4 regions of the Paenarthrobacter sp. NPDC057981 genome follow, and region 3 is predicted to be linked to each of the others. Evidence: riboswitches for the same ligand, from Rfam matches in the RefSeq annotation. Region 3 holds a riboswitch; each other region holds the start of a gene.
The links. A riboswitch is a leader RNA that binds a small molecule or an ion and turns the genes downstream of it on or off. The one in region 3 is predicted to bind cyclic di-AMP.
Positions count from the first base shown of each region.

Region 1: it holds a riboswitch for cyclic di-AMP, as region 3 does, so the genes downstream of both, ACFVSI_RS08550 (hypothetical protein) here and ACFVSI_RS18575 (M23 family metallopeptidase) in region 3, are expected to answer to the same signal.
Region 2: it holds a riboswitch for cyclic di-AMP, as region 3 does, so the genes downstream of both, ACFVSI_RS18935 (hypothetical protein) here and ACFVSI_RS18575 (M23 family metallopeptidase) in region 3, are expected to answer to the same signal.
Region 4: it holds a riboswitch for cyclic di-AMP, as region 3 does, so the genes downstream of both, ACFVSI_RS09250 (NlpC/P60 family protein) here and ACFVSI_RS18575 (M23 family metallopeptidase) in region 3, are expected to answer to the same signal.

Region 1 is NZ_JBHVQI010000006.1:85,932-93,551, forward strand. It holds gene ACFVSI_RS08535 (ArnT family glycosyltransferase) at 1-1,605, opposite strand, end outside; gene ACFVSI_RS08540 (glycosyltransferase family 39 protein) at 1,607-3,682, opposite strand; gene ACFVSI_RS08545 (glycosyltransferase) at 3,679-5,034, opposite strand; gene ACFVSI_RS08550 (hypothetical protein) at 5,168-6,025, opposite strand; cyclic di-AMP (ydaO/yuaA leader) riboswitch at 6,029-6,213, opposite strand; gene ACFVSI_RS08555 (ATP-binding protein) at 6,322-7,620, opposite strand, start outside.
Region 2 is NZ_JBHVQI010000027.1:50,036-57,655, reverse strand. It holds gene ald (alanine dehydrogenase) at 1-957, opposite strand, end outside; gene ACFVSI_RS18940 (PucR family transcriptional regulator) at 1,167-2,381, shown strand; gene ACFVSI_RS18935 (hypothetical protein) at 2,578-3,816, opposite strand; cyclic di-AMP (ydaO/yuaA leader) riboswitch at 3,820-3,971, opposite strand; gene ACFVSI_RS18930 (ATP-dependent DNA ligase) at 4,190-5,248, shown strand; gene ACFVSI_RS18925 (DUF6480 family protein) at 5,256-5,519, opposite strand; gene ACFVSI_RS18920 (alpha/beta fold hydrolase) at 5,633-6,418, opposite strand; gene ACFVSI_RS18915 (hypothetical protein) at 6,487-6,738, opposite strand; gene ACFVSI_RS18910 (helix-turn-helix domain-containing protein) at 6,819-7,226, opposite strand; gene ACFVSI_RS18905 (NADPH-dependent oxidoreductase) at 7,256-7,620, opposite strand, start outside.
Region 3 is NZ_JBHVQI010000026.1:40,959-48,578, forward strand. It holds gene ACFVSI_RS18575 (M23 family metallopeptidase) at 38-874, opposite strand; cyclic di-AMP (ydaO/yuaA leader) riboswitch at 879-1,119, opposite strand; gene ACFVSI_RS18580 (metal-dependent transcriptional regulator) at 1,314-2,009, opposite strand; gene serC (phosphoserine transaminase) at 2,324-3,454, shown strand; gene ACFVSI_RS18590 (DUF3027 domain-containing protein) at 3,576-4,199, opposite strand; gene ACFVSI_RS18595 (cold-shock protein) at 4,207-4,590, opposite strand; gene ACFVSI_RS18600 (hypothetical protein) at 4,815-5,030, shown strand; gene ACFVSI_RS18605 (helicase-associated domain-containing protein) at 5,085-7,550, shown strand.
Region 4 is NZ_JBHVQI010000007.1:57,491-65,110, forward strand. It holds gene hutG (formimidoylglutamase) at 1-306, opposite strand, end outside; gene ACFVSI_RS09240 (NCS2 family permease) at 452-1,894, opposite strand; gene ACFVSI_RS09245 (copper resistance protein CopC) at 2,009-2,641, shown strand; cyclic di-AMP (ydaO/yuaA leader) riboswitch at 2,792-2,980, shown strand; gene ACFVSI_RS09250 (NlpC/P60 family protein) at 2,984-3,763, shown strand; gene ACFVSI_RS09255 (FAD-dependent monooxygenase) at 3,864-4,544, opposite strand; gene ACFVSI_RS09260 (universal stress protein) at 4,962-5,999, shown strand; gene ACFVSI_RS09265 (PEP/pyruvate-binding domain-containing protein) at 6,050-7,620, shown strand, end outside.

The DNA of each region.
Region 1 (7,620 bases), on a different contig from region 3:
CCCAGTGCCCTGCCGTGTGGCCGGCCCCCGAACACCTTGTGCTGAAGCGTTGCGGCCGAAACCGGGACCGATTCCAGCCGTGGCCGGACCTGCGCTCACGATCGCACCTGTATGCGGCACGGCGGCGGTCGCCACTGAGTAGGCCAGCGGCGCGGCGAGGCCAACGGCGACGGCGAGTCCCGCCGTCGTACGCGTCAACCAGACCAGGCGCCAGCGGCCGGTCAGGACAACGGCGGCGGCCAGCACCACGGCGCCAAGAATCACCACCCACCGCAGCCACGGAAGGAACGTCGGCGCTTGGCCCAGGAGGGCGAAGGCCGTGAACCCCGCAGCCAGCAGTGACGCCCCAAGGAGCAAGGCGACAGGGAGTTGCGGGCGCCGCTGCCACAACAGCACACCGCCCAGGCCAACCAGCCCGGCAATTCCCGGAGCCAGCGCCACTGCGTAGTAGGGGTGGATGATGCCCTGCATGTAGCTGAACACCAGCCCGGTCACCAGCAGCCACGAACCCCACACAATGACGGAGGCCCTGACCACGTCGGTTCGCGGCGCGCGGCGGCCCAGCCACAGGAGGGCACCGCCAAGAATGAGCGCGGTCGGAATGAGCCAGGCGATCTGGCCACCAAACTCCGTGCCGAACATGCGCAGCAAGCCCGGGGTTCCCCACCCGTTGCCGCCACCGCCCACACTGCCGGTCTCGTCGCCGTTGAGTCGGCCCAAGCCGTTGTAGCCAAACGTCAGTTCGAGGATGGAGTTGTTCTGCGACCCGCCGATATAGGGCCGCAGGTTCGCGGGGACAAGTTCGACGGCGGCAATCCACCAACCAGCCGACGCCACCATCGCGCCCCCTGCCGCGAGGAGGTGGAGTACCCGCTTGCTTGGCTTGGGGTGGGCCGAGACAAGGTAGGCGAGCGCGAAGCCCGGAACCACCAGGAGGACCTGCAGCTGCTTGGCCAGGAAGCCAAAACCAAGGAATACCCCGGCAAGGATGAGCCATCGCAGTTTCCGGTCCTGGATGGAGCGGACCACGGCGTAACCCGCTGCGGTCATCAGCAGGACAAGCAAAGCGTCCGGGTTGTTGAAGCGGAACATGAGCGTGGCAACGGGGGTGAGGGCCAGGACCGCGGCGGCCAGGAGGCCGGCGCGGTGTGCCAAGCGAAGGTTGTCCGTGGCGGGGAGCGCTGCCCGGCGGATGGCCAGGTACATGATCCACGCGGTGGCCACCCCCATCAAGGCCTGCGGAACCAGGATGCTCCAGGAGTTCAAGCCGAACAATCGGACGGACAGCCCAGTGATCCAGAGTGCCGCCGGAGGCTTGTCCACGGTGATGGAGTTGGCTGCGTCGGAGGAACCGAAGAACCACGCTGTCCAGTCCTGCGAGCCGGCCTGGGCCGCAGCGGAGTAGAACGCGTTGGCCCAGCCGGAGGCTCCGAGGCCCCAGATGTACAGGACCGCAGTTCCCACAAGGACTGCCGTGAGTTCGAGGCGGTGCCGGACGGGGCCTCGGTTGCTGCGACGTCCTGCCCAGCTTCCTTGTGCCAGGCGGCTTGGTGCCGCGCTCGCCTGGCCTGCTGGTTCGGTCAGCGGTTTGAAGTACGTGGTCATGTCAGCCCACCAGCTTGTAGACGGTGGTGCCGCCGACGGTTTGGGCCTGGTAGTTGGCCGCTACCCAGGCTGCGACCTCGGAGTTGCCGCCGCGGCCGCCCATGCCGCCGCCCATGCCGCCGCCGGAGATGAAGTAGCTGATCTGGCCTTTGTCCACCATGTCCTGGAATTGGGCCAGCGTGGGGTAGGGGTCGCCGCCGTTCCAGCCGCCGAGGGCGATCACGCTGGTGTTCGTGGCGAGTTCCAGATCGGCAGCCTGGGTGGCTCCGGAGACAATGGCAGACCATGTGGTGGTGGTGGACTTCAGCAGGGCCGTCAGCTCGGCGTTCGCGGTGCTCCCGCCTCCGGCACCACCGAATCCTCCAGTGCCACCGAATCCTCCGGCGCCCGGGAAGGCGTTGGCTGTCGGGTCGGGCGTTCCGCTGAGGCCGTTCTCTGCATCGCCGACGTCGCGGTTCCTTCCGTCCATCCCTGCCCGGGCGCCAAAGCCGCCGCTGGCCGCGCCGGAAGGTCCCGACGTCGGGATGGAGCCTGAGTGCGGAGTCGCCGCAGTGGCCACTGTCCACGCCCCGGTTCCCAGCCCTCCGGCGAGCAACGACACCACGACGACGGCGGCAGCAGGCAGCCGCCTCAGGGCGCCTTTCAGCCTGGAGGCACCCAGCTGATCCACACGAAGCAGGAGTGCCGCTGCTGCGAGGACACCAAGGACCACCACGACGATCCGCAGCCACGGCAGCCATGAGGCGTCCCGGCCCAGGAGCACTGCGGACCACAGCGCACTGCCCAGCACCACCACTGCCAGCACGATCCGTGCCATCCACGAGGCCCTGCCGCGCCAGAGTTCGACGCACCCGATCCCGATCAGGGCGGCAATCGCCGGGGCCAGGGCCACTGCGTAGTAGGGGTGGACGATGCCGCTCATGAAACTGAAGATGCCTGCCGTGACGATCAGCCAGCCACCCCACATCAACAGGGCAGCGCGGCTTCGCGAAGTGCGGGCTTCGCGACGGGTGAACCACAGCCCGGCCACCAGCAGGACCAACGCTGCGGGCAGGAGCCAGGAGACTTCACCGCCGAAGCTGGTTCCGAACATCCGGCCGAGGCCGGCGGCACCACCGAAGCCGCCGCCGCCGAAGCCGCCACCCGGCCCACCAGCGAGGCCGCCAGCGGAACCGCCGGGCATGCCACCACCGGCACCGCCTTCACCCGAGCCGGTGATGCGCCCCAGCCCGTTGTAGCCGAAGGTGAGTTCCAGGAAGCTGTTGCCCGTCGAGCCGGCCATATAGGGCCTGGCCGAGGCCGGAGTCAGCTGGAAGATCGCAATGTAGGTACCGGCCACGGCAACGATGCCCGCGCCCGCCGCAAGGAGGTGCAGGATCCGCTTGCGCAGAGTTGTGGGAGCGGCCCAGAGATACGCCAGTGCCAAGCCCGGCACGATCAGGAACCCTTGAAGCATCTTGCTCAGGAAAGCCAGGCCTACCACTGCGCCAGCCGCGGCCAGCCACTTCCAGCCGGCCTTCTCAATGGCACGGGTCGTCAGGTACGCGGCCAGCACGAGGCACAAGGTCAGCATGGCGTCGGGGTTGTTGAAGCGGAACATCAAGGCAGCAACGGGTGTCAGGGCCAGGGCGCCACCGGCGAGGAGCCCTGCCGCGGGACCGGATACGCGCTTGACCGTCAGGTACAGAAGCCCGACGGCGGCGACCCCCATGAGTGCCTCCGGAACCAGCATGCTGGTAGGGGAGAAGCCGAAGATCCTGCCCACCAGGGCCGGAATCCAGAGGGACGCCGGCGGCTTGTCCACCGTGATGGCGTTGCCGGCATCCAGCGAGCCGAAGAAGAGCGCAGTCCAGTCCTTGGTGCCGGCCTGGATAGCTGCTGCGTAGAAGGAGTTGCCGTACCCGGTGGCGGCAAGGTTCCAGAGATAGAGGAACGCGGTCCCCACCAGAAGCCCGATGGCGGACGGACGCACCCACCGGGGTTGCTGCCCGAAAGCGATGCGCTGCAGGCGGGTCGGTGTTTCCGTACTCTTCACGGGTTCGTCAACGGCATGGCTTGGCTGAAGGGCTGTGATCATTTCGCTGCCACCTCTGTGGTCGTGTCGGAGCCCTCGGTGCGAGCGGCTGGTGTCGCGGGGCGGCGGAACACCCACAGGCGGAACAGCAGGAACCGTGCGACGGTCGCGGCGAGGTTCGCGCCAACAACGGTTGCCACCTCAAGCCAGCGGTCCGGCGTCGTGGCTCCGTGCACCAGGGCCAGTGCGCCCGAGGTGAGGGCCAGGCCGATGCTGAAGACAATCAGGCCTTCAAAGTGGTGGCGGGCATGGTTGCCGCCTTGGATGCCGAACGTGAAGCGGCGGTTGGCGGCCGTGTTGGCGACGGCCGTCACGATGAGTGCCAGGAAGTTGGCCAGCTGCGGGTCCATGAATCCACGGCACAGCAGGAAGATCAGCAAGTAGGCGATTGTGGAGGCCGCACCGATGAACGCGAAGCGCACCAATTGCCCGAACAGGCTGGCGCGTGGGGTCGATTCGGAGGTCCGCGATGAAGCAAGCAACGGACCGCGGGCCAGAGCCGCGCGCAGTTCGGGGACGGGGATGCGCCCGGTGACGAGGTCGCGCGTCAGGCGCGCCATTCCGCGAAGGTCGGCGAGGGCGGTGCGTACGACGTCGACACTTGAGTTGGGATCGTCCGTCCAGTCGACGGGGACTTCATGGACGCGGAGACCGCAGCGCTCGGCGAGGACCAGGAGTTCGGTGTCGAAGAACCAGGCGTTGTCCATGGTGTGGGGAAGGATCCTGCGGGCGACGTCTGCCCGGATGGCCTTGAAACCGCATTGGGCGTCAGAGAAACGGGCACCCATGAACGTATGCAGGAGGACGTTGTAGCTGCGGGAGACGAACTCGCGCTTTGGCCCGCGGACTACGCGGGAGTTGCGGGAGAGCCGGGTGCCGATCGCCAGGTCTGAGTGGCCGGAGATCAGTGGAGCCAGCAGGGGCGCCAGGGCGGCAAGATCAGTGGAAAGATCCACATCCATGTAGGCGAGCACCGGGGACGGCGAGGCGAGCCAGACCTGGCGGAGGGCGTTGCCCCGGCCCTTTTCCTCGAAGCGCATGACGACGATTTCAGGGAGCTCGCGGGCCAGACGCTCGGCGATCTTCAGCGTGTTGTCCGTGCTCGCGTTGTCCGCCACCGTGATGCGGAACGTATGCGGAAACGTCTCCACCAGGTGCCCGTGCAGGCGGCGCAGGCATTCCTCGAGGTCGGTCTCTTCGTTGTGTACGGGAATGGTGACGTCCAGGACAGGGACCGTGGTCCGCGTATCCACGGGAGAACGCCGCGGCTGCCGGTGGGGCAAGGCAGGAGCGGCGAAGGTCCCCGCATGGGCGGGGTTCGGCAGCGCACTGGTGGCGGGATCTATGAGCGTCATGCATTCACAGTGGGGCCGCCGATTGTGAGGGCTTTAGGCGGAAGCTGTGATGCGACTGTGTAAGTGTTCAGGGCCTCTTCCACGCGAAAAGCCGCCCCCGGAATGGGAGCGGCTTTTCAGTGAATCTCTTGGCTTAGTACCAGTTGTTGGCCAGGTGGAAGGCCAGGGCAGCTGACGGGGAGCCGTAGCGTTCCTTGATGTAGTTCAGGCCCCACTTGATCTGGGTCTGGTAGTTCGTCTGCCAGTCCGCACCGGCAGAAGCCATCTTGCCGGCCGGGAGCGACTGGACAATACCGTATGCACCGCTGGAAGCGTTGGTGGCAGTGGTCCGCCAGCCTGATTCCTTCTCCCACAGCGTGTTCAGTGCCGTCATCTCGGAGGCGCTCCAGCCGTAGCTGCCCAGAATGCTGGCAGCGTAGGCCTTGGCAGCAGCGGGGTCGTCAACAGCCTTGGGGGCTGCTGCGGCGGCTGCGGCTTCTGCGGCGGCGGCAGCAGCGGCGTCGGCTGCCTGCTTGGCGGCTGCGTCAGCGGCAGCCTTTTCTGCTGCGGCCTGATCGGCAGCGGCCTTCTCAGCTGCTGCCTGCGCAGCGGCGGCCTGGTCGGCCGCTGCCTTGTCCGCAGCGGCCTTGTCGGCTGCGGCCTTGTCAGCTGCTGCTTTGTCTGCGGCGGCCTTGGCGGCAGCAGCCTTTTCGTCAGCGGCCTTCTTGGCGGCGGCGGCTTCCTCAGCGGCCTTGGCGTTGCTGGCCTCGACGGCGGTCCGGGTCTCGGCAACGCGGCTTGCCTCGGGAAGGTTAAGAGCGGCGTTGGCAGCCGTTCCGAGGGACGCAACGCCCAGCGCGGCGGCAATAACGCCGGCCACCACGGGCATGCGGTTGCCGGACTTGCCCTCACGGGCGGCCTTCTTGAGGACGGTCTGCGACTTCTTCAACGGGGAGTCGTTCTGGTCGCGGTGACGCGCGGAAGGGCGCGTCTGATCGTTAAATTCAGACATGTGTGATTACCTCTCAGCGCCTGCGGAGTTAGCTGTCGGGTTCGGATGAGGTCATCCGGCCGCGCGTCATGCTGCGGCTTCACCCCAAGGGCCGGCGAATGCCTGGGCCCGGAGACTCTGGGTCCCCCGTCTCTGCCTCGGAGTAAGAACGGACTCCGGGAAGTGGCAGAGCTCGGCGCATCCCGGATGCGGGCCCTTTTGAGCGACCCACCCTTTCGACGGTACAGGACGATTCCGCAGAAGTCACATTTAGGTAACAGAGATCACGACGCCGGTGAGTCGCCTTGCCGGTTTCGCTATGCGCGGTTGCTGTTGGCGGCCGGTAGCCGGACAGCGAACTCCGTCCGTCCAGGTTTGGACGTCACCTCCACGCTTCCGCCGTGGGCTTCGACGATGGATTCAACGATTGACAGGCCCAGGCCGGACGTCCCTTCCGATCCCGACCTTGCGGCATCGGCGCGGGCGAACCGGGAGAAAATCCTGCCCTGGAAATCTCCGGGAATGCCGGGCCCGTTGTCCGTTACGGTAACCACTGCGCTGCCGTCTGCCGAGAGCATCACCCCGGTGACCACCGTGGTTCCGGGATCCGTATGCTTGCGGGCGTTGGAGAGGAGATTGGCCAATACCTGATGCAGCTGCGTGGCATCTCCGCGCACCGTGATCGGTTCGTCCGGCAAGGTCAGCTGCCAGATGTGGTCCGGGGCCATGACTTTCTCGTCGCTCACGGTCTCGATCACCAACTGTGTCAGGTCCACGTCCGTGACCTTCACCGGTTGGCCTTCGTCCAACCTTGCCAGCAACAGCAGGTCCTCCACCAGCGTCGTCATGCGTTCGGACTGGCTCTGGACCCGGGCCAGGGACTTCCTGCCGTCGTCGGTGAAGTTCTCGGTCATCCGCAGCAGCTCGGTGTAGCCACGGATGGCCGTCAGCGGCGTCCGCAGTTCGTGCGAGGCGTCGGCCACGAACTGCCGCACTTTTGTCTCGCTTTCCTGGCGGGCCTCCAGCGCGCTGGAGACATTGTTCAGCATCTGGTTCAGGGCGTGGCCTACGCTGCCCACTTCAGTTCCGGGATGGGAGGCCGACGGCGGTACACGCACCGCAAGTGCCACCTCGCCGGCGTCGAGAGGCAGTCGTGAAACCTTGGTGGCGACCTCGGAGAGCTGCTCCAGGGGCCGCATGGTGCGACGGATGATCACCGTTCCCACCAGCCCGATCACCACCAGGCCGCCAAGTGACACCAGCACCATGGTCCAGACCAGCGAAGCCTCTGCAGTCTGTTTGTCCGCGAGTGGCAGGCCCGTGACGATCACGTCGCCGTAATTGGTTTTGACGGCCATGAGCCGGTAGTCGCCGTTGGACAGCGAGCGGTCCACGGGACGGTCGCCCGTCGGCAGCGCCAGGAGGACCTGCTCGTCGGCGGCGGACAAAGACACGCGGTTGCCCCCGGCGTCAATCAGCCCGGAGCTGCGCACCGTTGATCCATCGATTCGGGCGCTCAGCGTGCCGGCCGCCTGCCCGCGGGCCTCCAGCGGGTCCGGGCGCCCTGTTGGCGAATTCGGAAAGCTCGACGGCGGCCTGCCGAAGTCGTCAGCGCG
Region 2 (7,620 bases), on a different contig from region 3:
GTAGCGCAGGGTGACGTTGGTCAGTGCGTACGTGGAGGTGTTCGGAACAGCGCCGGGCATGTTGGCAACGCAGTAGAAGATCGAGTTGTGGACCTTGTACGTCGGTTCCTGGTGGGTGGTGGGGTGCGTGTCTTCGAAGCAACCGCCCTGGTCCACGGCGATGTCCACCAGGACCGATCCCGGCTTCATGCGGGACACGAGGTCGTTGGTGACCAGCTTGGGAGCCTTGGCGCCCGGGATCAGAACGGAGCCGATCACGAGATCTGCGTCGATGACTGACTTCTCGATCTCGTAGGCGTTGGAGGCAACGGTCTTCAGGCGGCCCTGGTAGAGGGCATCGAGTTCGCGCAGCCGGTTGATGTTGATGTCCATGATGGTGACATCCGCACCGAGGCCCAGCGCCATGGCGGCGGCGTTGGTTCCCGCAACGCCGGCACCCAGTACAACAACCTTGGCCGGGCGCACGCCCGGTACGCCGCCCAGGAGGACGCCCTTGCCACCGGCCGGTGCCATCAGCGAGGAAGCGCCCACAACCACGGACAGGCGGCCTGCGACCTCGGACATCGGGGCCAGCAGCGGAAGTGCGCGGCCTTCCTGCACGGTCTCGTAGGCGATGGCCGTGACACCTGAGTTGATGAGCTCGGCGGTGAGCTCGGGCTCGGCGGCGAGGTGGAGGTAGGTGAAGAGGATGAGGCCCTTGCGGAAGCGGTGGTACTCGGCCGCGATGGGCTCCTTGACCTTCATGACCATGTCCGCGCGGCCCCAAACGTCATCGGCCTCGTTGACGATTTCTGCACCGGCGATCGAGTATTCCTCGTCGGTGATGCCCGAGCCCAGGCCTGCGCCGCGCTCAACCAGAACGGTGTGTCCGTGGGTGCGGAACTCGTGGACGCCGGCGGCCGTGATGGCTACGCGGAATTCGTTGTTCTTGATTTCTTTGGGGACGCCGATGATCATTTGCTGGCTCCATCGTTAGCGGCCTGTTCGGCCGAATATGTACTGCGGGCTGTGATTCCAGAATAAATCCGGCTGTGAGGCAGGCGACATGGATCCGTATTAGGCTCCGACGGTAAAACCCCGGGAAATCAAGGTTCTTGGGTCTCTGGCATCGACATTTGTCGAATACTGGAGCGTCAAGTGTCGCCTGATGTTGGTACGCTGTCCGCATGCAGCAGGACGTGGAACAGATCGTTGAACGCGTGGCGCTGAAGCTCGGGCGCGGACTGTCCCTTGAGGACCTCGACGGCGTCCTCCTCGCCTACAGCTCCAACCAATCCCACGCCGACCGCGTCCGCGTGAATTTCCTCCTAAGCAAGCGCGTTCCAGGGGATGTCAGCGCCTGGCAGCTCTCACACGGCATCGCCACCGCGGTGCGTCCCGTGGTGGTCCCGGCCAACGACGAGCTGGGGATGCTGGGCCGCGTCTGCGTGCCGCTCCTGGTCCGCGGTTTCCGTGTGGGGTACTTATGGGTCCAGCAGGACCTTGAAGAGCAAAGCGCGACGGCGATCCTCGCCCAGTTGCCCGGCGTGCGTGACGAGCTGGACCTGTTGGCGGGCTTGCTCCTTGACTCCAATACGGCCGAGTCCGAGTTCCGGCGCAGGCGTGAGCAGGAGTTCCTTTCGGCGTGCGGCGGAGAGTCGAACGCTGTCGCCGCCGTAGCGGGCTGGAAGGAGATCCAGGGCCGCGGTCCATGGCAATTGGTGACCATCCTGGACGCGGACGGTGCCCGGTCCGACGTCGACCCCATTGCCGCAACCCTGACGCACCGCTCTGCCGCGCTGCAGTCGACCATCGGTGTCAACGCTGCCCTGTTCAGCGCGGGTACCGAAACCCATTCCGTGGTCCTGTTCCGGGAATCGGGCGGACGGGCCGATCATGCCCAGGTCTTGGTCCACTACCAGCTGGAGCTCGCCAAACGTGCCGGCCGGACGGTGGAGCGTGTCATCCTGGGGATCAGCGAACCGTTCCAAGTCATCAGGCAGCTCGCGGGGGCGTACCGGCAATCCAAGGTTGCCGCCCAGGCCGCTGCGGTGGACCTGCAGCTGGGGGAGTTGGTGGACAGCCGGGCGGTCGGGGTGTACCAGTTGTTCGACCGCTTGCTGGCCCCCGGTGGCTGGGACGATACCGGCTCGGTGCATTTCCGGACCCTTGAGGATCAGGACAAGAACGGAGAGCTCCTGCCGGTCCTCGAACTCCTCTACGACAACGACGGCGCCGTCCAGGATGTCGCGGCCAAACTTCACCTTCACCGCAGCAGCATCTACAACAGGCTGGGCCGGATCCGCCAGCTCATCGGTGCTGATCCGCTCAATGGTGCCATTAGGCTCGAGCTGCATGCTGCCCTCAAAGCGCGGCGCTGGGCAGGCAGGCCAAGGATCTGAGGGTCCTTTGAATCAGGGGCCAATAACCACATGAGGCAGGCACCCGGCGTGGGTGCCTGCCTCAGTGTTGGCTAGGAACGCCTTAAGCGCTGGCAACTCCAGCGGCCCCTTCGGCGTCGGAACGTGGACGTTCGGCTGCTGCTGCAGTACCGGCCGTGCCATCCGGTGTGGACTGTGGTGCGGGGCAAGCGGATGCTCACTGCAGCACATCCCTGGCGGCACCAAGGAGTGATTCCAAGGTGGATGCTTGCGGCTTCGGCGTGTTCGGGTTGCCAGTGGGCCGCGGCTTGGAGGTCTCCGTCGGCGTGGGCGTCGGCGTAGGAGTTGTGGTGGGAGTGGGCGTGGTGGTTGGCGTTGGCGTGGCCGGAGGCGTGGTGACCGTGTCCGACGGCACGTCGCTGGGGGCCGGCGCGGGCTGGGCCGGAGTCGTTCCGGGCGCGGGCGTCGAGGCCACGGGCGGTGCAGCAGCCGGGGCAGCCGCCGATGGTACCCAGACCGGCGCGGCCAAGGAAACGTGCGGTGAAGGGACCGACGACGGCGAAACCGCCGCGGGTGCCTCCGGGACCGTTGCCGGCTGGCCGGCTTCGGACGAGGCTGAACCCGATGACGACGGTGCGGAAGCTGTGGTGTAGGACGTCCGTGGCGCCGGTAAGGCCGAGCCCGATTGGCGGTCGGCGTTGCTGCCGCCGGCTTGGTTTGTGGGTGCTTCCTGGCCGAAGAAGGGCAGATGCAGGGCCTGGCCCACGGACCCTGCGGTCAGCGCGAGTCCCAGCGCGCCGGCAACAACTGCCATGCGCTGGCTCATGTGCTTCACTGACGCGGCTTTCCGCAGGACAGCCTGGGGTTCGCGGCCGAATGCCGACGTCGCACCAAGGCTTGCAGCAGTAAGGGGGGCAGGGGTCTTGGCTGCAGCAGCGGCGACCACGGGAATGGCCGCGGTGGCCGGTTCTGGAACATCCTGCTTGACCGGTGCAGCCTGCTGGGGGCGCACGGACTGGACCGTATCCACGGACCGGGCAATGTCCGCGGGCTGGGCAGGGTCTGCCCGCTGGACGATGGGGATCGCGGACGTTGGAGGGCCGGGCGTAGTTGACGCCGGGGCTGCGGCCTGGGCGGCCTCGACCACCGGGATGGCCGCGGTCGCCGGTTCCGGGAGCACGGATTTCGCTGCCGGGGTTTCGGCTGGCTCAATCACTGCGCGGGCTGCGCGTTCCCGCTCAGCGGCACGCGCGGCGGCGCGCGTGGTGGGAGCGACTGCCGCGGGTGCCTCTGTCGTGGGTGACGCAGTGGTGGGAATCGCCGCAGTGGCGGGTTCCGGCGTCGTACTTTCTGTACCGGTGACCTGTCCGCTGGGTTGGGCCCGACGGCGTCCGGTTGGCTTGGTGCGCTCGCGTTCGAGTTGCGCGCGGCGCGAGTTATCCATGGTTGGGGACATGGTTGTGCCTCTCAACGCCTGCGAGGTTAGCTGTCGGGTTCGGACGAGGCCGTCCGGCCGCGCGTTTGCGGCTTCACCCCAAGGGCTTGTGGAGAAAACAAGCCCGGGAAACTGTGGGTCCCCCGTCTCTGCCGCGGGTCTGGCGGATCCTGGATTGCGGCAGAGCCCGGCGTCAATCCAGAAGCGGCCCAGCGGAGATTCGGGTCGCCCTACGACCGTACAGTAGCCGGAAAGTAAAGTCACATTAATGTAACGGGCGGTACGTCCGCCGCGCTGGGAGGGCGCTACCGTTTAGGCTTCGGGGCTGGCGCCGGGGCGATCCAAAGTCCGCAGACACTAGCCTTGGGCGCCTACTGGCCGGTAGACATGAGCTATGGACCTGCCTGTGATGCCGCCCGTTTCGCCCATGCTCGCCAAGTCTGTCCCGAACATCCCCGATGTTGGGCATTATGAGCCCAAGTGGGATGGGTTCCGGACCATCGTCTTCAAGGACGGGGACGAGATCATCCTGGGCAGCCGCAACGAAAAGCCCATGACCCGCTACTTCCCGGAGCTGGTGGAGGCGCTGAAGAAGAACCTTCCGGACAAGTGCGTGGTGGACGGCGAGATCATCCTGATCCAGGGCAACAGGCTGGAGTTCGAGGTGTTGCAGCAGCGAATCCATCCCGCGGACAGCCGGGTGCGGATGCTTGCGGAGAAGACGCCGGCGTCCTTGGTGGCGTTCGACCTTCTTGCCCTCGGCGATAAGGATCTCACGGGGAAGCCCTTCGCCGAGCGGCGCGCGGCCTTGGAGAAAGCCCTCGCCAACGCTGAGCCGCCGGTGTACGTCACGCCGGCGGTGACGGACCTGGAGCGGGCCAGGGAATGGTTCGTGCAGCTTGAAGGAGCAGGACTCGACGGCGTGCTGTCCAAACCGCTCGACGGCACCTACCAGCCGAACAAGCGGGTGATGTTCAAGACCAAGCATGAGCGGACAGCCGACTGTGTCGTGGCCGGCTTCCGGTGGCACAAGACCGCGAAAGTTGTGGGATCGATGCTCCTGGGGCTCTACGACGACTCGGGGCGGCTGCATCACGTCGGCGTCGTGGCGTCGTTCCCCATGGCAAAGCGGGAGGCCTTGGTGGCTGAACTCGAGCCGTATCAAGTGGAGTTTGCCGACCACCCCTGGGGTGAGTGGGCCAACCAGGAAGCCGGTGGGTCCAGGATGCCCGGCGCCCAGAGCCGGTGGAGCGCAGGCAAGGACTTCTCCTTTGTTCCCCTCCGCCCTGAGCTGGTCATCGAGGTGGCGTACGACTACATGGAGGGCGACCGGTTCCGCCACACGACGCAATTCCGTCGGTGGCGGCCGGACCGGACCCCGGAAAGCTGCACGTATTCGCAGCTGGAGGAGCCTGCGGAGTACGACCTCGGGGAGATACTGAGCCTCCCGTAGCCGGGTACTACTCCTCGTGCCCCTGGTCGCTGCTCATGCTTCCTTCGGCAGGAGGCGTTTCGCCCGGGGGTACCCCTCCGCCGGGCTCGAGTCCTGTGACGTTTCCGTCCAAGGGATCAGGGTTGGCTGAGGCGGCGGGATCGTCGTCCTCGTCCTGGCGCATATCGGGATCTTCGTGGATGCTGTCCGCCTCGGCCGTGGTGTCGATGGGGCCGGTAGCGCCACTCACGCCGAACGTCCGGGGATCGTCTTCCGGGTCATAGCTGGTCATGATGCATCCTTTCGTAAGCAAACTTACTAATCCGCTTGCCCCGCCAGCCTAGCCTGATCCGGCGGCGCCCAACAAGGGGCAGCCGGGTGAGTACCGTCGTCGTGCGTCAGTCCTCAGCGGTGCTGCGTTGTGGCGGTGACGAAGCTGCGGATGGCATCCGCCACGGCCTTGGGCCGCATGTGCTGGGCTACGTGCCCTACCCCGGGAATCTCCACCAGGCGTCCCTGCGCCACTGCCCGCGAAAGCCGGAGCGACCACTCTGGTCCGGCCACATGGTCGCGGCTACCGCGGAGCACCAGCACCGGGGCCTGTATCCGGGACAGGCGTTTCTCCGTGGGGTACTTCATCATCACGGGCAGCTCGGTGAAGTACCAGCGCGCCCCGCAGCGAAGGTAGTCCGTGAACACGATCCAGTTGGATGAGGGGCTCTCTCGGAGTATCCCGTCCAGGGTCAGGGCAATCGACTGGCGCATGACGTTCTTGTGTCGGGAGTCCACAACAGGACCCATCAACACCACCTGGCGTGCACTCTCCGGACGGTGCAGGGCCGCCTCGATGGCGAACTGCACCCCCATGGAATGGCCCACCAGGATGTATGAGTCGATCCCGCGCGTTGCCAAGGCTTCGGCAATGAACGCGCCGTAGTCCTCCACTTGGAGTTGCCGGTCCGGCCGCGGCGTCCCGGCGAAACCGGGCAGGTCCAGGGAGTAGGTGGGTGCGCTCGCAGCGAGCACGGCGTGCAACCGTGCCAGGTACCGGTGCGAGACGCCAATGCCGTGGATGAGGACGTAGGCCGGTGTCGCTTCCGGCGCAGTGCCTGGCGACGGCGTGCCCTTCGTCCACAGGATGCGTCCGGTCAGGCCCAGGACCTCGACGTCGGCAGACAGCAGTGCGGTCATGCGGACCAAACCATGTGCGGGATTCTTGAAGGCATACCGCTATTGAACCGCATCCGGCGCGGGGGCGATTACTCCCGGGTGGCGTCGTCCGATTCGGTAGGGTCCGCTGCCGGATGTGAAGCGTCGGGTGCGGCCGCCGCATCGGCGGCCTCCCGGCGTCGTGCGATTTTCGATTCGGTCCACATGGTCACCGCGACGAACATTGTGCACGCAAACATGAACGTCGCCACAAAGTTCAATCCCATTGCTGAGCCCAGGGGTATGGCAAGGGACAACGCGGCCAAACCAGCCACGATATGCCACCCCTTGAAATTGCCCACCGATCAAGCGTAACCCCGGCCTTTACGGGTGCCCGCCTGTTGGCTGGGATCGTTGCTTGATCCTTATCACTCGGACACTTTCACTCGCTTTTTGCGGCCTCCGCGGCAGGGGTTTCAGCCTGCTTGCGCTTCTGCGTTTCCAGCCAGGACATGATGGCTGCCTGCCGGATCCGGCGATGCGTTCCCCTGTACTCCACAGGAATCTCGCCGCGGTCGGTCATGTTCCGCAAGTAGGTGTGCGAGATCCCGGCGAGCTCCGCCGCCTGCGAGGTGGTGAGCATTTCCTCCACGCTGCTGACCGTCACAGTTTCGCCCCGCCCCAGTCTCGCCAAGAGGTCGACGACGGCGTCCCGCGCAGCGTCGGGCAGCCGATGGACCGTGCCGTCCACGAACACCGTGATGTCTTCGCTGTCGTTGAGGGACCGCGCCAAGTTCCGGGCGTCGTCGGCGGGGAGGCCCGCTGTGACCCTGGGAGCTATCAATGCCATGGCAGAAGCCTAGCGCGGCACATGTGCTCCTAGCGCGACGGCAGCCCGCGGCGCTCAAGTACGCCACGGATCCGGTCGCGGCCATGCAGGCTCAGTCGGCTGCGCACCCGCTGTACTACTGCGTCGATCCAACCACGGGGTTCGCCTTGGGCCCGGTAGTAGGCGTGGAGTGTGGCATCGTACTTCGCCAGTGCCTCGTTGTCGGGGAGGGCGTAGCGCTCACGATGCCGCACGACGCTTTGCGGAAGCCGCGGCTTGATGCTGCCGCCAGCCTCAGGGTGCGGGTAACCGATCGCCAGTCCCACTACCGGGAAGGCACCGGCCGGAAGTCCGAGCAGCTCGGACAACTCCTCCAAGTGGTTCCGCACGGCGCCGACGTACACGGTGCCGAGGC
Region 3 (7,620 bases):
GAGGTGTCATCAATGCGAGAGAAGACCATCAGGTGGCTTAGAGCCAGCCCATGGGGTCGACGACTTCGCCGTTGACCTGGACCTCGAAGTGGAGGTGGCAGCCGGTGGAGGCGCCTGTGGTGCCGCTGAGGGCGACGGTGTCGCCACGGTTGACCGTCTGGCCCACCTGGACGTTGAACGAGGACAGGTGGTTGTACGTGGTCTCCAGGCCATTCCCGTGGTCCACCACAACGCGGTTGCCTCCGCCGTATTCGTGCCATCCGGCAAAGGTCACTTTGCCTGCGGCTGCAGCATGAACGGCCGTGCCGCACTGGGCCACGAAGTCCTGCCCGCGGTGGAAGTCACCCGTGCCACCGGTCAGGGGGCTGACGCGGTAACCGAAGGGCGATGCCGTGACCAGGGAGTCAAGGGGGCTGCCCAGGGTTCCCAGGGAAGAAGCCCGCTGGATGCTGCCGGCGGACTGGGCGCTGAGTAGTTGCTTCAGCTTTCCATCGGGGTCGGCGGCGGTGGCGACGGCCGCGCGGCTGAAGTCGATTTTGGCCGATGCGGCCGCGGAAACCTCGGGCTGGCTTCCCACGGGCCCGCCAACGGCGAGGGCGGATTCGGTCTGGCCCGATTCCGAGGTGGCCATGACGGGGCTGGTAGCCGGCAGCCCGACAGTCAGGACAAGGCCGGTGGCGGCAAGCGCAACTCCGGCCTTCTGCCCGACGCCACTTGCTGCGGCAAAGTCGGCAACCTGGCGCATCGGGCTCTTACGGCGGCGCACCTGGCGTTCGGTGTCGCGCGGCCGGATCTCCGATACAACGCGGGCTGGCCGCAGCTCAGTAGCGGGGCCGGACGCGCGGCGGCGGCCCCTGACGTTCTGCGATGTCAAACTCTGTTCCTCTCTCAAAAGCCTGCGAAGTTAGCTGTCGGATTCGGGTCAGAGAGTTCAAAGACCCGGTCCGCACAAAGCACTCACGGCACACAGGTATCCCAAGGGAGACTTGCGTAAGTGGGCACTTCTGCTGCGGACTTCACCCCAAGGCTGCTTCTTTAGACAGCCGCTTGTGGTTCCCCCGCCTCTGCCAGTGGTGGTGGTTCACCCAATCCGCTGGCAGAGCTCGGCTCCGGATCAGGTAACGCTTTGGTATCAGCGCTAGTAGATAACTATAGGGGATTAAGACCCTCGGTAATAAATTCGTTATCAACAGAAAACGCGCCCGCGGCGGCGGCCCCTTATCACTCTTTCCAAAAAAGTGCAGGTCACACGCGCGCGGGCAGCGCGAAAGTGAGGTTTGACACGTGAATTTTCGACGCCGGGAGGCGGCTGGTCAGTTGAGGGAGACGAAGACGTGCGCGGCAACTTCCGGCGGAAGCTCCAAGGCGCCTTCGATACCGGGCACACGGACCGAGATGTATTCGCCAACCCGCTCAAGGGACACCGGCGCTCCGGGACGGATCCCGCCCTCGTCCAACTGGGTCAGGAGTTCGGGCTCAACCTGGATGGGCTCGGCCAGCCTCGTGATGACCACGCGTGAATCCGAAGCGTAACCGTCCATGGCCTGGAGGAGGTTGACGTCGATCCTGGGGAACTGCTGGCCGGTCAGGCCGCCCAGCGCTTCCAGTCCGGGAATCGGATTGCCATAAGGAGACTCGGTGGGGTGTTCAAGGAGTTCGTAGAGGCGGCGTTCGACGCGTTCGCTCATCACGTGCTCCCAGCGGCACGCTTCATCGTGCACGTAGGCCCAGTCGAGACCGATGACATCGGCCAGGAGACGCTCGGCCAAACGGTGCTTGCGCATGACTTCGGTGGCGCGTTTACGTCCAACCTCGGTCAGTTCCAGGTGGCGGTCGTTCGAGACGATCACCAGGCCATCGCGCTCCATGCGGCCGATGGTCTGCGAGACTGTGGGGCCGGAGTGCCGCAGCCGTTCGGCAATACGGGCCCTGAGCGCCACAATGTTTTCTTCTTCAAGCTCCAAAATGGTCCGAAGATACATCTCAGTGGTATCGATCAGATCCGTCATCCAGCTCAGCTCTCCTCGAACGCAGTTTTCTTGCGTAATCTCCACCGTACCGCGTCCCATGCCGGGGCAAGCGGTGCCACCGCCGCCCATGAACGCCAGCTCCCAGCTTAGCTTATTTGGAATTACTCCGGATAATTTTCCGCGGTGTCCCTGTCGCATTCCAGTCGCATCCGGTCGGTCCGCGTTCCACGTGGCGGACTATGACAACCGCAGGTTCCTGCGCGCACGCCTCGTCAGGCAGAATTGGGGAGTCGAAGGGGCAGTTGATGCCACCTGCCACCTCCCATCTTTGACCGATACACATTGGAGCCACCGTGAGCGACAACAGCATCACCATTCCCGCCGACCTGCTGCCCAAGGACGGCCGCTTCGGTGCCGGACCGTCCAAGGTCCGCCCGGAGCAAGTCGAGGCCTTGTCTGCTGCTTCCAGGACCATCCTTGGCACCTCCCACCGCCAGGCCCCGGTCAAGAACCTGGTGGGTTCCGTCCGCGAGGGCCTGAGCCAGTTCTTCCGTGCTCCTGAGGGCTATGAAGTCGTGCTCGGCGTCGGCGGTTCCACCGCATTCTGGGACGTCGCCGCATTCGGCCTGGTGGAGAAGAAGGCCCAGCACCTCTCCTTCGGCGAATTCGGTTCCAAGTTTGCTGCCGCCACCAACAAGGCTCCGTTCCTTGATGCCTCGTCCGTCCTCAAGGCAGAACCGGGCACCCGCCCCGTGGCACAGGCAGAAGCAGGAGTCGACACCTACGCCTGGCCGCAGAACGAAACCTCCACCGGCGTCGCCGCTCCCGTAAAGCGCGTCGCGGGCGCCGACGAAGGTTCGCTCGTCCTGGTGGACGCGACCTCCGCCGCCGGCGGCCTGGACGTGGATGTAGCGGAGGCGGACGTTTACTACTTCGCACCGCAGAAGAACTTCGCGTCCGACGGCGGACTGTGGCTTGGTCTGTTCTCCCCCGCCGCGCTGGAGCGCGCCGCCCGCATCAACGCAAGCGACCGCTGGATTCCGGACTTCCTGAACCTGCAGACCGCCATCGACAACTCCAAGCTGAACCAGACGTACAACACCCCGTCCCTGTCCACTCTGGTGACCCTGGACGCGCAGGTGCAGTGGCTGAACAGCAACGGTGGTTTGGACTTCGCCAGCAAGCGCACGGCCGATTCAGCCAGCCGCATCTACTCCTGGGCCGAAGCATCCGAGTACGCCACGCCGTTCGTCGCCAAGGCTGAGGACCGTTCCAACGTCATTGCGACCATCGACTTCGACGACTCGATCGACGCCGCCACCATCGCCAAGGTCCTGCGGGCCAACGGCGTGGTGGACACCGAGCCCTACCGCAAGCTCGGCCGCAACCAGCTGCGCATCGCCACGTTTGTGGCCATCGAACCGGACGATGTGTCCGCCCTCCTGGCCAGCATCGACTACGTCGTGGGTGAACTGAAGAAGTAACCCGCTGAGTTGGACGGAGCCGCCCGGGTTATTCCCGGGCGGCTCCCTCGTTTAATGCCGGCGCGGCCAAGCCGCTTTCGACGCCGAAACTTCCGGCGGCGGCGAAGTGTTTCCGCAGTGCCTATTCAGCCCCGGCTTCGTCAGTGTCCCCGGCCGCGTCCTCTGCCTCGGAGTCTTCCGGTTCGTCGTCGTCCTCGTTTTCGGAGGGGCCGATGGCCTCGTCCTCGGCAGCCTGCACGGACTCCTCTGAGACGTCACCCTCGGTTTCCTCAACCAACGGAGTTTCGTCCTCGGGGCGGACGCGCTTGGCCCACGGCACCCATTCCGGAGCCAGGATGGAATCCTCGGACGGCAGCAGGCCGAGCTCGCTCACCGTGACGATCTTGGAGCGCGAGTTACGCGTCACCACGGCATACCACTGCCAGCCACCATAGCCAGCGAGTTTGGACTCGAACAGGTGGGTGACTATCCGGTCGCCTTCCGACTTGGCGCCCAGGTGTGCCCCCACCTCCCCCGGATTTGCGATGCCCTCTACTGCCTTTCGGGCAGTATCGACGGCGGCAGCCAGGAATGCATCCGGCTTGCCGGTGCGCCAGATGGGCAGACCGGCGCGTGGCTTGGCGGCCGCAGGCTTCCGCGAGGAAGCTTCGCCGGTGGCAGGAGTGCGGGCACCACGAGGACCAGCCCCGGTGTTACCCAGGGCATCCGTGGCCGGCGTAGTTTCCTGTGCGGATTCCGAGGTCATGGCAGTCCTAGGCTTCCAGCTCGTCGGCAACCTTGCGCAGCGCCATGCTGATGGCCTTGGCCTTGTTGCCATCGGGGTACTTGCCCGAAGACAGGGAACCGGACAGGTTGTCCAGGACGGTGACCAGGTCCTGCACCATCGGGGCAAGGTCCTTGGCGTTCATGCGCTTGGCCTTGGCGATGGACGGGGTCTTTTCCAGCACGCGAAGGCCCAGTGCCTGTGCACCGCGGCGACCGTCCGCCACGCCGAACTCCACCCGGGTACCGGCCTTCAGCTCGGTTACACCCGCGGGCAGGGACGTCTTGGGCAGGAAGACTTCCTGGCCGTCTTCAGCCGCGAGGAAGCCGAAGCCCTTTTCCTTGTCATACCACTTGACCTTGCCGGTAGGCACGTAATCAACCTTCTTCGTTCTTGCGTGGGAGACACGCCGGGCCGCTACCGCATCCGCAGATAGCTGCGGGATCGAGGGTGACAACCCGGTCCGTGTTGGTCTGTTCCTTCAAGGTTATCCTGCCGGACCCCCTATTCCCGCTTTGTCCCGCCCTGCACCGGCAACGTACTGCGTCATGTGCGCGACCCGTCCACTCCCGTCAGGCTGCTGCTAGCGTTGATGCCATGACTTCCCCGGGTTACCGCCGCCCCCTCATCATGGTCGCCGCTGCCATCACCGTCCTTTCCCTGGCCGCTGTGGCCGCAGTCATCGCGGTGGCCTACAACGGCGGCGCCGCGCCCGTCTGGGTTACGTCCGCTGCCCTCTACGGCTTGCCTGTGGCCTTCCTGCTCGCGGTGGTCCTGGTGCTCGACTCCGTCCGTCAACGCCGCCGGCAGTAGCACCATCCTGCCGGGGACGGGCAGGAGCGGCCCGGGGGCGGTAACGTTGGATTGATGTCCCTTATTCGCGCGCTCAGCAAGGAACTGGAAGCGCGCAGCGACAACTCGCTGCGGGCTTTGTTTGCCGCGCGACCGGACCTCATCTCCCCCATGGCGCCGGACTTCGCCGCGTTGGCTGCACGGGCAAGCGCCCGGGTCAGCGTCCAGCGGGCGCTGGAACGGCTGAACAAGCCGGAAATGCAGGTTCTCGAAACCCTGCACCTGTGCACGAATGCAGACACCGGGCACAGCATCTCGGCGGCCGGTTTGAAGAAGGTCATTGCCGGGTCCACTCTTTCTGCCCTGGACCCGATCCTCGCCAAGCTGCAGGAGCTGGCCCTGATCCACCGGGCGGACCCACCCCAAGGCTCGCCACCAGCCACCTCGCGACAACGCTTCTATCTCCCGGTGGGCAGCCTCAAGGACGTGATCGGTATCTACCCGGCTGGGCTGGGCAGGAGCTACACGGAACTTGTCCGCACGCAGCCGGCATTCGCCCAGCGGGTAGTCCACCTGGTGGCCGAACTGCACCAGAGCGGTGCCGGAATCCATCCGGCCAGCACGCCCATGGATGCCGCACTGGCACTCCAACGCTGGACCTCCACTCCGGAGAACCTCCGCGCCATCCTGTCCACCGCTCCGGAGCGGACGGTTGGTCTGTTGGACAAGTTCGGCAGCTGGGCCATGGGCGCAGTACCCCAGGCCCAACGGCGGGCGTCCGTGAGTCACGAAAGCCACGACGTCGGGCCTATCGATTGGCTGTTGGCTCGCGGCCTGCTGGTGCCCCTGGATGCCGGCCACGTGGAGCTGCCCCACAGCGTGGGTCTTGCGTTGCGCGGCGGTGCGATCATTGACGATTTCACTTTGTCGCCGCCGGTACCGGAACTGGGCCACACCAGCGCGGCGCTACGCCGCAATGCCGCCATGGGCGCCATCGCCGAAACGTTGCGCTTGACCAATGAGCTCCTGTTCGCGGTTCGCGAGCAGCCCCTGTCCACGCTCAGGAGCGGCGGGGTCGGCGTGAGGGAGCTGAGGCGCCTTGCTGAGTCGGTCCGCCTGGGAGTGCACGAGACCGCGGTCCTGCTCGAGATTTGTGCTTTGTCCGGTCTCCTGCGGCTCGATGTGGACAGTTCCACCTGGATCCAGCCGCCATCCCTGGAATGGCTCACCTTGCCCCGGCAGGAGCAGTGGTTGTGGCTGGTCAATGCCTGGCTGGCCAGCGAGCGCGCCCCGTCGTTGGTAGGGCAGCCGCTCACGGGTCCTTCGTCCTCTGCTGCCCATCATGGCGCTGCCGGCACCACCATCAACGCTTTGTCTGCCGAGGCGCAGCGGCCCGATGCCCCGGTGGTCCGGCGAAGAGTCCTTGAGATTCTTAACGAGCTGACAGTCGAGGCGGCAGCTCCGGACGGCAAGGCTCCTGTGCTCGATGCCAGGGCAGTCCTGCAGCGGGCCGAATGGGCCCAGCCGAGGATGTCGCGGCGCTTCAGCTCCCTGGTGCGCGGCATTCTCGAAGAGGCAGCATTGCTGGGCCTGATGGGTTCCGGCGCACTGACCCAGCTGGGCTCTGCCATCGCCGCTTCCCAGCCGGAAACAGCCATGACCATCCTTGGCGAACACCTCCCGGCCGCTGTGAACCACATCCTGCTGCAGGCTGACCTGACAGCCGTCGCCCCAGGTTACCTGGCGCCGGAGCTGAGCGGGACGCTGCAGCTGATGGCCGACGCCGAAGGGCAGGGTCCGGCGTCGATCTACCGGTTCTCCGCCACCACCATCCGCAGGGCCCTCGACGCCGGACAGGATGCGGAATCGCTGCTGGCCTTCCTCCGTGAGCACTCGGCGACGGACGTGCCCCAGCCTCTGGCGTACCTCATCCAGGACACTGCGTCCCGGCATGGCCGGCTACGCGTCGGGACCAGTGCCAGCTTCATTCAAAGCGACGATGAATCTGCCATTTCCGAGCTCCTGGAGGAAGCCCGGACCTCCGTTTTGAGCCTGGTGCGCATTGCCCCTACCGTGCTCACGTCATCGGCCAGCCCCCGGGAAACGGCCCGTGTCCTGCGCGAGCTGGGCCTCTCACCCGCCGTGCAGGACGCCGAACCCGCCGTCGTTCGTTTCAAACGGACCACAGCGGTGCCGGGGAGCGCGCGGCCTGTCTATACGGCGCCCCGGACGGCTCCGCCGGACGACGACGTCGAGGCGCAGCTTGTGGTTCTTCGGCAGCATCGTGCCGTCCCGGCCGAGGCAACGGGCGAAGCATCCACTCAGCTGGGGCTTGAGACCCTGCAGACTGCCATCCGGCTCAAGCAGGCCGTCACCATGAACGTGGTGGACAGCCTGGGGAATGCGAACACCGAAACGGTTGTTCCTGTATCCGTCTCCGGTGGACGCGTACGGGTGTTCGACCCCGCCAAGGACACTGAACGGGTGTTGTCCATCCATCGGATCATCGATGTGGAACCCGCCGGAGAACTGCGTTCATGACAACAGCGCTGGTCGCCAAACCGCGCCCACTGGGTGCCCAAGTGAGGATTCAACTGTGAACGTGAGGATC
Region 4 (7,620 bases), on a different contig from region 3:
TGAGTCGTCCTCCACAACCACGTCACCGGCGTCGAACACGTCACGGTCGAGGTGATAAGCCAGCGGACCAAGGGCCGAGCGGATGGCGGCCGGAGCCGCGGCGGCACCCACGCGTCCCTTGTTGCGGAGGACGCCGGCGTCGCTGCAGAAGCCAAGTACGACGGCGGGACGCGAGGCTGCGTCGGCAGCTTCAGGCGTGTGCGGGGTGATGGCCTGCCACCAGCGGCGATGTTCCGCGTCGTCCCCGTCGAAACGACCGGTCCACGGAGTGGGGCTGACATCTACGGTGATGTGGCTGGTTTGCATGGTTAAAGCACACCGGACCCGGACTGCCAAAAACAGCAGTTCCGGGTCCGGAGTGTCTGAAATACCGGAATACGCCACGCGAGTTGGCAGTTAATGACAATGTCAGAGCCCCGGACTGTCATCAAATGCCAACTCGGTGAGGGGTCTATTTGACGCCCAACAACTCCTCCACAGTTCCAATGCCGAAGAACAGCAGGAACGCCGCAGCCACAGCCCACATCAGGGGGTGGACTTCGCGGGCACGGCCCTGGAAGGTGCGGATCAGGACGAAGGAGATAAAGCCGGCGCCGAGGCCATTTGCGATGGAGTAGGTGAACGGCATCAGGGCGATGGTCAGGAACGCGGGAATGCCGACGCCCCAGTCCTGCCAATCGATCTTGCCCACCTGGGACACCATCATGAAGCCCACCACCACCAGGGCGGGAGCTACGGCTTCGAAGGGCACCAGGTTGATCAGCGGCGTGAAGAACATGGCAATGAGGAAAAGGACGCCGGTGACGATCGAGGCGAGACCGGTCCGCGCGCCTTCGCCGATGCCCGCGCCGGACTCCACGAAGATCTGGTTGGAGGAAACCGACGCTCCACCCCCCACAATGGCACCGAGGGCATCCACCTGGAGTACCCGGTCCACATTGGGGATGTTGCCGTCCTTGTCCACGGTCCCGGCCTCGTTTGCCAGGCCCACCATGGTGCCCATGGCATCAAAGAAGATGCTGAGCAGGATCACAAAGGCCAGCAGCGCAGCGGCGATAAAGCCGAGGTGTTGGAACGCGCCGAACGGGTTGGCCTTGCCGATCAGGGAGAGGTCCGGGGCGCCCCATTCGGACAGGGTGGGCGCCACAAGGGACCAACCGCGCGGGTTAACGTTCTTGCCGTCGAAGCTGGGCCCGATGTGCAGGGTGAACTCGAGGATGGCAGCCAGCGCCGTGGAGACGACGATGCCGATCAGGATCGCGCCGCGGACCTTGCGGACCACCAGGGCGATGGTCAGGATCAAACCGACGGCGAACACCAGCGTGGGCCACCCCATGAGTTTGCCGTCAACGCCGAGGCCCAGCGGAACAGTGGTGCCTGCGGCGTCCGGGATGCGGCGGACGAAGCCGGCGTTCACCAGGCCGATCAGGGCAATGAACAGGCCGATGCCCACCACGATTGCTGTTTTGAGGGCTTCGGGCACCGCCTTGAACACAGCGGTCCGGAATCCAGTGAGGACCAGGATCAGCATGGTGACGCCGGAGAGCACCACCAGGCCCATCATGTCCGGCCAGGTCAGCTGCGGGTGGGAGGCAACGGTGACCGCTACGAAGGCGTTGACACCCAACCCGGTTGCCACGGCGAAGGGGTGCTTGGCCCAAGCGCCCATGAGGATGGTCAGGATGCCGGCAACGAACGCCGTGGTGGCCGCCACCGCGGTGAAGCCCAGGGACGCGCCACTGGAATCGGCGCCCGAGAGGATCAGCGGGTTCAGCACCACGATGTAGCTCATGGCGAAGAATGTTGCGAAACCGCCGCGGATTTCCCTTGAGTACGTGGAACCACGTTCGGAAATCTTGAAGTAGCGGTCCACTGCAGAACCTTGTTTAAGCATGAAGGTCTCCGGGTTTTGGGGGGAGTGTGCTATCAAATCCTATGCCGTGGAATGTGGGGGCTGCGGACCATTCCCCTAGTCTGTAAGGAAGCCAACACTAGGAGAAACCGCCCCATGCGTACCATCCGCCCGCTTCTGGCCGCCGTCGTCGCCGCCTTTGCCTTCGCCTCTGCCCTGCTGTTTTCCGCGGCACCGGCGTCCGCGCACGACGTCGCGGAATCCACGGCGCCGGCGAATGGTGCCACCGTGGCTGAAGTACCGGCGTCGGTTTCCATTACGTTCAACAACCGGCCCCTGGCCATCGGTTCGGGCGTCACCGTAACCGCCGGCGGCGAAAACTGGGCCGACGGACCCGTGGAAATCATCGACAGCCAAGCTGTGCAGAAGCTGCGCCCGGGCGCGCCGGCGGGGGAGTACACCGTTGTTTGGCGCGTCGTCAGCTCCGATTCGCACCCGATCGAGGGGACCTTTAAGTTCACGGCGACCGCAGGAAGCACGACGGCGGCGAGCGGCACTGCGGCTGCCTCACCGTCCGGGTCGGCGACGTCGGCCACGGTCCCGTCGGTGGGTTCGGCACCTCCCGGAACGGGTAGCAGCGCGCCCGCAGCGGACGCGTCCCAGCCGTTCCCATGGAGCATCGTGATCATTGCAGCAGTGGCTGTGGCGCTCGTGATCTTCCTCGCTGTGACAGCCCGGAAGAAACTCGCTGCACCCGATGACCCTGAAGGTCCCGCATCCGCGGAATGACGGGGTTTTCTACATAGCTGCGAATATCTCGGTTCGGTTACTGCGACACGCCAAAGCAACGGTTCCCGTTACTTAAATGTGACTTCGTGGCGATCATCGCGTACGGTGGTACCTGTGCCTGTTCCACGCAGCAGGCACTTCCGGCCTGATTGCCTAGCTCTGCCGCAGTCCGGAATCCGTTCGCAGACAAACCTACGGCAGAGACGGGGAACCCAATTTGGGCCGCTTACGAGCGCGCCTTGGGGTGAAGTCACGAAGCTTCCGCTCAGCGGGAGATAGTGGCCGGGTGACTCCCATCCGAATCCGACAGCTAACCTCGCAGGCATCGGGAGAGGCTCTTTCATGTCTTCACGCATTCTTCGCGGCCGTCGTAAGGCGGACAGCGTACGTCCTAATCCGTTCATCTCCATCTCCAAGGCAGTTGCCAGCAACGCTTCCGGCGCTGGCCGCCAGGCAGCCGTTATCGCAGCAGCTTCCGGACTCGTACTGACCGGCTCCGTAGCTGCCCACGCAGCCGAAGCTCCGGCACAGCGCGACTCCAGCCCCGCCACGGTCGCCGAGACCGCATCCGAGGCTCCCACCAAGGTTGTTACCGCCCTTTCGACGGCGACCATCAACTTTGAGCGTCCCGCAGTTGCCTCAGTTGCAGCTCCGGTCATCGAAAAGCCGGCTCCGGTCGTTGAGGCCCCTGCGCCCAAGACCGCTACCGTCGCTGCGGCTCCTGTTGCCGCCAAGGCCGCAGTTGCTGCTTCGGCCGCTGTTGCTCCTGCTGCCGCTCCGGTAGCTGCGGCTCCTGCCGCTGGTGGCGTCAACGCTGCCATGGTTGCCTCGGCTTACGCCCAGATCGGCATCATGCAGGACTGCACCGCCATGGTTGAGCGGGCCCTCGGCTCCGCCGGCATCCCTGTTGGCGACCTGGCACCCATGCAGTTCCTGAACTACGGCAAGGTTGTCAGCGACCCCCAGCCGGGCGACATGATCGTCCAGTCCGGCCACGTTGCCATCTACATCGGCAACGGCCAGGCCATCAGCGGTGGCATCAACGGCAACCAGACGGGCATCCACCCGATCAGCTGGCTGACCGCAACGGGACCCATCACCTACGTACGCGCTGGCGCATAAGCCTCACGCTTCAACGCAAAGGCCGGTGTCTTCCGAAGATTGATTCTTCGAAAGACACCGGCCTTTGGGCTTTAAAGATCGGCTTGCATCTTGTTGATGGCTAGGCGATGGCGACCCCGGGGCCGCCCGGCAGCGCAACCTTTGAGGAGATCGCCTGGCCAACGGCCTTGGCCTGGCGGAGCACTTCCTTGGGGGTCGGTGTGATTAATTCGCCCACGCCCACCAGGTGCATCCCCAGGGCCCGCATGGCAGCCACGAGGTTCTGGCCCACGGCGATCCCGAGTTCGGCCAGCATCCGTCGCAGTTGGCTTTGGGCGCAGCGCGTCACCACCACGTGGTCTGCCAGGAGGATCCCATGGGCTGTGTGGACTGCCCATTGACGAGGTGCTGATTCAAGAGGGCCCGCTGCGCGAAGCCCGTTAAGGGTCATGCTCGCGGCTAGCCCGTGGCCGATGTGCTGGGATGTGTCTGCGCCCAGAAAATCCAGACGCACGGCCCTCGTCGTGTTGCGTACATCCAGATGGTGGCTGGCCGCGTAATTGCGCAGATGGCGCAGAATCTCGTTGCGTTCCTTGATGGAGGCGGGATCGGTCACCTCGCAGCGCTGCAGCATGCCCGTGTGGACGGCCGGGCCGGTGGCCGACAGTGCGCCAAAGCCATCCACCACAATGGAGCCCACTCCATAGCGGCTCAGTTCACTGGCAACTGCCAAGCCGGACAGGCCGGCACCTATAACCACGGTGGTGGTGCGTTCCGTGCCGGAATCAGGCGCGTCTGACACTGCTTGGTTCCTCCTTGACGTGTGTGCCTTGCGGCCTCGCGTGGGATCGCGTCCGAGTTCCCCAAGCGGCCGCAAACAAATGGCCGGATTGTGTTGTAGGACACCTTTGCCGGCCATTCGGTGACTCGAACACTACCGAACTTTTTCGCCCATGGATAGCCTCTCGCGGCAGCGTGTTCCGGTGGTTGGTTGCGCGCACAAAATTGGGCTCACGGAACCGAACCCGGACTGTTATACACATAGCGCCAACCCGCCTTGATTCGTCTCTGCCGACCGAGAATAGTGGGCATTGGACGGAGAAATTTCACATTAATCCAGCCCCGGCCATTGACAATGGAGCCATGAGGGATTCCGAAGCGGAAAACCTCTGGCAGAATGGCCGGAACATCAAGCAGTAGGTGGAGAGGCGGGCCCCAAATGGACCAGCACGGCAGACACAGTGAAGAGCCACAGGACGGCGAGGGCCTGACGGTAGCACCGGGCGGCATCGTCGTTGGGGTGGACGGTTCGGAACACGGGCAGTGTGCCTTGGTCTGGGCCGCACGCGAGGCAGAACGCAGGCAGCTCCCACTACACATCGTCACCGCCTACTCGGTGCCGATCTTCGCCGCCTCAGGGCTCGACGGCGGATACGCCACCGTGGACGATTCGGTCATACGCGAGGGCGCGGAAGCCATTGTCCGGCAGGCCATGGACAAAGTGGCCAGGTACTCCGTCGACGTCGATGCTTCGGTCGAAAACGGCGACGCCGCCGGCGTGCTGCTGGATCTCTCGGCGGACGCCGCACTCCTGGTTTTCGGCAGTCGCGGCCGCGGTGGTTTTGTTGGGCGGTTGCTGGGATCTGTCAGCAGCGCTTTGCCTGCCCACGCCAAATGCCCCACGGTTACTGTCCCCCTCTACTGCGCCGACCGGCTGGGCGAGAATACCGAAGACAAGCACATCAAGGCCGAGCACGCCAAGGCCGGTCCCCGTACCGTGGAAAACGTCATCGCAGTGGGCGTGGACGGCTCCGAGCAGGCGCGTGTTGCTGTGCTCGAAGCAGCCGAACAGGCACAGCGCATGGGAGCCAAGCTCCGCGTCATTTGTGCCGTCCCCCAGTACAGCGGTTCGCTGGCCTGGGTGCCCGCCCCGTTGGACCGGGACGCCCTGTTTGCCGATATCAAGGTCCAGCTTGAAGCAGGCGTCGCGTGGTTGAGGAGCCATTTCCCACAGCTGCCCATCGAAACGGACCTCAGGGACGGCTCGCCCGTCGACGTCCTGGTGGAAGCAAGCCGCAGCGTGGAGTTGGTGGTGTTGGGTACACGCGGACGCGGTGGGTTTGCGGGCATGCTGCTCGGCTCTACCTCCGACGGCGTCCTTCACCACGCCAAGGGACCGGTGCTGGTAGTTCCGGACCGTGAGGATCCCCGGCTGGGGGACCGCGACAAGTTTGGCCCGATGCTCGGCGCGGCTTAGGAAACGGGCCGTCGGTGTTCACGCTGGACCTCAGGGATATTCGTGGACCCATGCTTCCCGACGTGGGCGGCAAAGCAGCCAATCTGGGGGAATTGGCAAGCGCCGGCCTGCCCGTACCGCCGGGCTTTTGCCTGACCACAGAGGCCTACCGGCGGGCCCTCTCCGCCAGCGGCCTCGATGAGGTCTGCGAGGCTCTGAAGTCCACCAGCACGGCCGACCTCCCGGGGTTGAACCTGCTCGCCGGAAGGGCCCGTTCACTGGTGCTCGAGGCGGGACTGCCATCCGATATTGCTGCCGCGGTGCGGTCGGCCTACCAAGGGCTGGGGAACGAAGCCCCCGTGGCCGTCAGATCATCGGCCACCGCCGAGGATCTGCCCTTCGCCAGTTTCGCCGGTCAACAGGACACATACCTGAACGTAGTGGGCGTGGACTCGGTTCTCGACGCCGTGGGCCGCTGCTGGGCTTCCCTCTGGACTGACCGCGCCGTGACATACCGGGCCACCAACGGCATCGACCACGCATCTGCGGCCCTGGCTGTCGTGGTCCAGGTGATGGTGGATTCCGTCGCGGCGGGAGTAATGTTCACAGCCAATCCGGTGACGGGCAAGAGGTCCGAGGCAGTGATCGATGGCAGCCCGGGTTTAGGGGAAGCGGTGGTGTCCGGGGCCGTGAACCCGGATCAGTACGTTGTGGACCTGGCCAGCAGTGCCATTCTGAAACGAACCCTGGGTGACCGGCAGGTGGAGATCCGTTCCGTCCCGGGCGGTGGAACTGAGAGGAGGGAACGGGCCCACCAGGAACGGTTCGCTAATGACGGCATTCAACCTTGCCTCAGTGACCGGCAGATCAGGGAGCTGGCGGGGCTGGGCCGCTTGGTGGAGCAACACTACGGAGCTCCGCAGGATACCGAGTGGGCGCTCGATGCCAACGGGAAACTGTGGTTGACGCAGGCACGCCCCATCACCACCTTGTACCCCTTGACAACCCGTACCCCTCCGGTGCCCGGTGTCCATGCGTTCCTGAACTTCAGCCTCGCGCAAGGGCTCACCCGGCCACTGACGCCCGGGGGCCTGGCCGGAATCCGTCTCATAGCTTCGTGTGTTGCCGGAACTGCGGGTTTCGCCATTCCGGATCCCCGATCAGGCCCGCCGCCCTATTACGAAGCCGGCCAGCGCATCTTCTTCGATCTGACCTCGGTGCTGAGAAGCCGGGTCGGGAGGAAGATTGTGCCCCGCGTCTTTGATGTCATGGAAGCCCGGTCCGCCACACTGATGCGGGGCTTGTTTGAAGACCCACGCTTTTCAGTAACCATCAAAACTCCGCTGAAACTCATCCGCCACGTTGCCCCTGTGGCGGCCAAGTACCGAGTTCCGGAGTTGATTCTCCGGGGTTTATTCAGTCCGGATGCCGCGATGCAAAGGGTGGAGCGCCTCAACTCGGACCTTCGGAAAGCCTTGGCCGTCCCCGCCCAAGCAACGGCACATCAGCGGATCGCGCACGTCCAGAGAATTCTCGGACGGGAACTCTTTGCCACAGTGCCCCAGCTGTTGCCGCTTCCCCTTCTCGGCTTCGCGCTGCTGGCATTGGTGGGACGGATGCTGGGCGAACAAGCGTCCTACGA